Regions from separate parts of the Agrobacterium sp. 20P9.1.2 genome, predicted to be linked through region 1. Evidence: predicted binding sites of a transcription regulator. Region 1 holds the regulator's gene; each other region holds the start of a gene.
The links. The regulator LexA, encoded in region 1, represses DNA repair genes until DNA is damaged. The targets are predictions, from matches to a motif close to TGTTCNNNNTGTGTTCNG.

Region 2: a site for LexA is predicted at 1,227-1,244, ahead of AC27VJ_RS10995 (ATP-dependent helicase). Genes of this name have one in related genera too.
Region 3: a site for LexA is predicted at 994-1,011, ahead of AC27VJ_RS12635 (putative DNA modification/repair radical SAM protein). Genes of this name have one in related genera too.

Annotation. Positions count from the first base shown of each region.
Region 1 covers NZ_JBYOKI010000003.1:175,614-177,884, forward strand. The annotation lists gene kdsA (3-deoxy-8-phosphooctulonate synthase) at 1-258, opposite strand, end outside; gene lexA (transcriptional repressor LexA) at 536-1,258, shown strand; gene AC27VJ_RS10245 (glutathione S-transferase family protein) at 1,704-2,271, shown strand, end outside.
Region 2 covers NZ_JBYOKI010000003.1:348,376-350,646, reverse strand. The annotation lists gene AC27VJ_RS10995 (ATP-dependent helicase) at 1-1,188, opposite strand, end outside; gene AC27VJ_RS10990 (hypothetical protein) at 1,382-1,690, shown strand; gene AC27VJ_RS10985 (hypothetical protein) at 2,012-2,271, opposite strand, start outside.
Region 3 covers NZ_JBYOKI010000003.1:691,173-693,443, forward strand. The annotation lists gene AC27VJ_RS12635 (putative DNA modification/repair radical SAM protein) at 1-988, opposite strand, end outside; gene greA (transcription elongation factor GreA) at 1,209-1,685, shown strand; gene AC27VJ_RS12645 (glycosyltransferase family 4 protein) at 1,717-2,271, shown strand, end outside.

The DNA of each region.
Region 1 (2,271 bases):
CTCCAGCGCCTTATCGATGCCAATGCCGCGTTGGCCCGACAGGGACGTGCGGTTGGCCTTATCGAAAGACGACTTGTAGACAAGACCGATACCCAGCTTGCCGCACAGCTCCGCCATGGTCTCGGCAATCATGAAGGCATGGTCGCGGCTCTCCATCTGGCACGGCCCGGCAATCAGCGAGAAACGTTCGGTGTTGGAGAAGGAAACCGCCTTGGAGCCCTGCCCCACCACGACTTTCAGATTGTTCGTCACACTCATCATCTATCCTCGGAATCAGCAGGGCATCTTTTAGAGGCAAACGCCGGTGAGTTACCCTTAAATCTCGTACTGGCCTCGCACTTATCAGCAAGATGCCCGCGAGTCACTGCACTACGACCGCATGAGACGCGTCGATGATGCTGATTTCGCTCATCAACAGATGCTTAAATGAATTTCACGGAATTTTAAGGGATTGCAGAACACATATGGAACAGATAGTGTTCGTTCTGTATTTGTTTCGCGAATCTTCGCCTCGAATTTCCAAGGGTGTTTCTTCATGCTCACGCGCAAACAGCAGGAATTGCTTCTGTTCATTCATGAAAGAATGAAAGAGTCTGGCGTGCCGCCATCCTTCGATGAAATGAAGGATGCACTCGATCTTGCCTCCAAATCCGGCATTCACCGGTTGATTACAGCGCTTGAGGAGCGCGGGTTTATTCGCCGGCTACCGAACAGGGCGCGCGCACTTGAAGTCATCAAGCTTCCCGAGTCCTATTCGCCCGCCAACAAGCCCCAACGCGGCTTTTCACCAAGCGTCATCGAAGGCAGCCTTGGCAAGCTGAAGGCTGTGGAGCCACCGCCCGCACCTGCCCCCTCGAACAGCCGCGACGTCAACTCCGTCAGCGTCCCCGTCATGGGTCGAATCGCAGCAGGTGTGCCGATTTCGGCGATCCAGAACAACACCCATGATGTGGTGGTGCCGATGGATATGATCGGTTCGGGCGAGCATTACGCGCTTGAGGTCAAAGGCGATTCGATGATCGAAGCCGGTATTTTCGATGGCGATACGGTCATTATTCGTGACGGAAGTACCGCAAATCCGGGCGATATCGTCGTTGCACTGGTGGATGACGAAGAAGCAACACTGAAGCGTTTCCGCCGCAAGGGTGCCTCTATCGCGCTCGAAGCCGCAAACCCTGCATACGAGACCCGCATCTTCGGACCGGACCGGGTGAAGATCCAGGGCAAGCTGGTCGGCCTGATCCGCCGCTATCATTAACTGCTCCTGCCTATAGCTTCGCGGGTGGATTTTTAGGTCTGCCCGCGCGCAATATTTTTGGTTTTGATTGGCACGTCGCGAGGTCTTAGAGCCAAAGTTGCACGTTGGTCCGAATGACGAACAAGTGCACATTACATGCATGTCAGGGGGAAATTTGCGCTCACAGTAAGCGCAGATATCCAAAAGTGGTTAGTCGGCTTACTATTTTCGAATCACTCGTTTTTGTGAGTGTCTATGAATGATTTTTAGGATGACGTTTTGTATGAAGCGCTGCCTGAGTTTGAGTTGCGGAATGGAAGCTTCAGACTGCGATCCCTCTGTTTCTAATGTCACCACATGGGCACACGACTAAAACATCAAATAATTTGAAGACCACCATCGCGCAAACCATCTGTATCGACGAAATTTCCCGCGCTAACACGGTGCTGCAACCGAGGGATATGAGATGTACGAGCTTTATATTGCCAACAAGAACTATTCCTCCTGGTCCCTGCGGCCATGGGTGTTGATGCGGACACTCGATATTGCATTCAGCGAAAAGCTGACGCCCTTCGGTAATTCGGCCGAGGATTTCGCAACTTTTTCTCCGACGGCCAAGGTGCCCTGCCTTGTGGAGAACGACCTGACCGTATGGGATTCGCTATCGATCATCGAATATCTGGCGGAACGTCACGGTGGCGTTTGGGCTGGTGAGGCAAAGGCACGAGCATGGTCGCGTTCTGCGGCGGCTGAAATGCACTCCGGCTTTCAGACATTGCGCAACGAACATCCGATGAATGTCGGCCTTCGCATTCAACCTAGCGAGGTTGGCGAGGCGCTGAAGAAAGACATTTCCCGCATCGACGCACTTTGGCAGGAAGGTCTAACATCTTTCGGCGGCCCGTTCCTGGCGGGAGACGCATTTACGGCAGTAGACGCGTTTTTTTGCCCCGTCGCCTTCCGCTTCCAAACCTACGCGACGACTTTGTCGCCCGAGGCCGAGGCTTACAAGAACCGTCTCCTCACCCTCCCCG
Region 2 (2,271 bases), 170 kb from region 1:
GAAGGGGATATTGCGACGGGTGAGTTCGACTTCGAGCGTACCGCTGTGACTGGACGTCCGGAACAAGACCGCCTGTTGTTTCAGCGTCATGCCAGTCTCACGATTGGACAGAACTTGCTCGACAATGAAATTGGCCTGTTCGGTCTCGTCCTTGACGGTCACGAGTTTGGGTCGCTCGAGCGACTCCCGTTCGGTCCACAGGTTTTTGGTGAAACGCTCGCGCGCCAATTCGATCACGCCATTGGCTGCCGCCAGAATGGGCTGGGTCGAGCGGTAATTGCGATCGAGTGTGATGACATCGGCGGCAGGGCTGAAAGATGTTGGAAAGTCGAGAATGTTGCGAACGGTCGCTGCCCGGAACGAATAGATCGACTGGGCATCGTCGCCGACGACGGTCAGGCCACGCCCGCCGGGCTTGAGCGCCATCAGGACAGACGACTGGAGTTTGTTGGTATCTTGATACTCGTCGACCATGACATGGTCGAAGCGATTGCCGATATCGTCGGCGAGATCGGGATCGCTGACCATCTGCGCCCAGTAGAGCAGAAGGTCATCGTAATCGAGCACGTTCTGCGCCTGCTTGGCCTCGACATAAGCTCCGAACAATTCCTTAAATTGTTCTTCCCATGTGGCGACCCATGGATAATGCTGGCGCAGGATCTCGTTCAGCGGCGTCTCCGAGTTGACTGCGCGTGAATAGATCGCAAGACAGGTGCCCTTGGTCGGAAAGCGGCTTTCTGTTTTGGAAAATCCGAGTTCGTGCCGCACGAGGTTCATCAGATCAGCGCTGTCTTCCCGGTCGTGGATTGTGAAGTCCAGGTTGAGACCGATCTGCTCGGCATACATCCGCAGCAGTCTCGCACCGATACCGTGGAATGTACCGGACCAGACAAGGGCGTCTGTCAGGACACCGGCATTGGCACCCAGCACATTGCGGCAGATGCGCTCGACGCGGCGGGCCATTTCCGAGGCGGCTCTGCGCGAAAAGGTCATCAGGAGAATGCGGCGCGGGTCCGCACCATTGACGATGAGATGTGCCACCCGGTGTGCGAGCGTGTTCGTCTTGCCGGAGCCTGCACCAGCAATGATCAACAGAGGCCCTGCCGTGTTGCCCTCAGCCAGCCCAACGCCATGCTCGACGGCCTTGCGCTGCTGCTCGTTCAGTTTTTCGAGGTAGGCAACTGCCATAGGAGCTCGCTTGATGCAGAAAGTGGAAGGGAAGCGTTATGAACAAATGCGGAACATATATTGTCGCTGGATAATTTGGAAGGTCATTGTTCATATCTCTAAACAATCATTCACCCTGAGAGCCGTTGGTTCGAACTTACCATGAGCCAAGGCGTTGAGGTCTGTGAAAATGAGCAATTGGGAGGTGGAAATAGTGGCTGACGACAGCACCAACACAATCCGAGCGACATTTGATACACGCTCTGCCGCCAATCTAGCGGTGGAGCACCTCGTCCAGCAGCACGGCATTTCGCGTCCGGACATCTTTATTCAGTCAGCCACCGCGGAGAACACCTCAGGGTCAGTTGCATCTGGTGGCGATGTCTCGAAAAGTGGTGCGGTGCGCGGCGATGCCTCTCTCGAAGGTGAGATCGAAGTGTCCGCAGACATCCCGTCCGACAACCGTAACGGTGCCATGGCACCAAGCGCAATTACAAAGTTTTCAGCGATCAGAATGGCCTAGCGTACTTTTCTTATGTCCGCTGGTGGCGCGGAGTGGAAGAAAGCACCGTCCCAAAGCGGTCATTGATGGCCGGACGAAGCAGCCGCTTCGCGCCTTCATCTAGGTCATACAGGTTTTGCCGCCGACTTCCTGAAAGCAGTCATCGCTCCGGTTGAAGTGGGACCGGCAGTGTTTGGGACAAAGCGGCCATTCTTCAGGACCCAACTGTATGACGGCTTCCGGCACACAACCTGCCGGTCACTTAACCAACCAATTCCGAATGTTGGGCAAATCAGTGGTGCCACCCTGACAGGCCAGCGGAAACGTGCGGCGTGCGGATAGCTATTCGGGGCGCTGATAGGGCGCAACGGCATCGTTCTTCAGGTCAACGAGCGCTTGCAGCTCCTCGATCAGGCGCTTTACCCGATCCTCGCCGGGATCGGGCGTAGCGAGGGCGATCATGCCGATAATCGCAAACCCGAAATCGAGGCAGGCACAAAGGCCGCGCACTGTTTCGACGTCCGCCGATCCATACAGGCTGGTGAGGGTAACGGCGGTCATGCCGTCCGGACGGTTCTCGTCGATCGAGAGGTGGCTGGCGA
Region 3 (2,271 bases), 520 kb from region 1:
CATCGACAGGAAAGCTCTGCCGATTTGCCAGCGCCCAAGCCAGCTTCGGATCGATATCCAGATCCAGCATGCCATCTTTCTGGGTGGAGGCAATTTCGGAAATATCGAAGCCATAAAACCGGTAGAGCCAATCGGCCTGATAGAGCCGATGCTCCCGCATCAAAGGCGGCTTGATCAGCGGCAGGTTTTTGGACGAATCAGGAATAGGGCTGAAAGCGGAATAATAGACGCGCCGCAGACCATAGCTGCCATAAAGGCGCGCGCTGGTGTTGAGTATGGTGCTGTCATTGGCGCCATCCGCACCCACGATCATCTGCGTGCTTTGGCCGGCAGGCGCAAACTTTCTGACCCGCTTCGTCTGAACCGTCGGCTCACCCGCCTCCTCGATCTTCAGACGAATATCAGCCATGGACTTGCGAATGTTTCCCGGCTGCTTTTCCGGCGCAAACTGGCCGATGCCGCTATCCGTCGGCAACTCGATGTTAATCGACAGGCGGTCCGCATAAAGCCCCGCCTCTTCCACCAGCCGCGCCGAAGCTTCGGGAATGGATTTGAGGTGGATATAGCCCCGGAAGCCGTGGGTGACGCGCAACTCCCTCGCCACCCGAACCAGTTCTTCCATCGTATGATCCGACGAGCGAATGATACCGGACGACAGAAACAGACCCTCGATATAATTGCGCCGGTAAAATTCCAGCGTCAGCCAAACCACCTCTTCCACCGTAAAGCGCGCCCGCTCCACATTGCTGGAGGAACGGTTGATGCAGTAGGCACAGTCATAAATGCAGAAGTTGGTGAGCAAAATCTTCAAAAGCGAAATACACCGGCCATCCGGCGCATAGGCGTGGCAAATGCCCGAACCTTCCGTCGACCCCAGCCCTCCCGATGCGGACGAGTTACGCTTCGTCGTGCCACTGGAGGCGCAGGACGCATCATACTTCGCCGCATCGGAAAGGACCGCCAACCGCTCTTTTATTGACTTTTTCATAGGTACGTTCACTATATGTTCTTGCGTAAACTGTCAATCCTTGGCTAAGATCAAGTTCCAGTCTCCTGAAAATGGGCAGTCTCAAATTTGCTGGCAATTGGCGGCGGTCTTCTGATATAGTCTGCCGAATTGTGATTTTGACTGGTTCCGTAGTTTTGCTCCGGAACCTGTTTCTTTTTGTGTCTGCGGGTACCGCGGTTAGAATGCGAAGGAAGAAAAAATGGTAGAAAAAGTACCGATGACTCAGGGCGGATTCGTCAAGCTGCAGGAAGAACTTCGCTGGCGCCAGCAGGAAGAGCGCCCACGCATCATCGAGGCTATTGCAGAAGCGCGCGCCCATGGCGACCTGTCTGAAAATGCCGAGTACCATGCCGCCAAGGAAGCGCAGAGTCACAATGAAGGCCGCGTTGCCGAGCTGGAAGACCTGACCGCACGTGCGGAAGTCATCGACCTGTCGAAAATGTCCGGCACGACCATCAAGTTCGGTGCCACCATCAAGCTTGTGGACGAAGATTCCAACGAACAGAAGACCTACCAGATCGTTGGCGACCAGGAAGCCGACGTCAAGCAGGGCCGCATTTCCATCTCCTCGCCCATCGCGCGCGCGCTGATCGGCAAGGAAGTTGGTGACAGCATTGAAGTGAATGCCCCCGGCGGTTCGCGCGGCTACGAAATCCTCTCCATCAACTGGGGCTGATTGCCAGCGCCTCTCTCACGAGATCCCGATTTTGCCCTATATCGACTTGGCTGATGTCCGGGTGCTTGCGCCGAATTTCAAGCGCAGGCTCTCCGGCGTGACATCCACCATCATCCAGCTCGTGCCGGTGCAAAATCGGCTTGGGCAAAAGGTTGCCGTTATAGGGCCGGGTTTGCCGCAAAGCCTGCCACATGTCCGCTTTCGAGACCTGTGGCGGCTATGGCAATTGGGTCCGGATAAGAAGCCGCGCGTCTGGCACGCGCGCCGCAATATTGAAATGTTGCCCGCCATCATCATGCGCGATATACTGCGCATGAAGCTGAAGATCGTCTTCACCTCCGCCTCGCAGCGCAAACACAGCGGCTGGACGAAATTCCTGATTTCCCGCATGGATGCGATCATCGCGACCAGCGCAAAGACGGCTTCCTATATGGATGTGCCAAGCACCGTCATCATGCACGGCATCGATACCGAGCGCTTCTCCCCGCCCACTGACAAGGCTGAGGCAAAACGCGCGCTTGGCCTCGACCCGAACCAGAAATACGCCGGCTGCTTCGGCAGAGTGCGCCACCAGAAAGGCACGGAC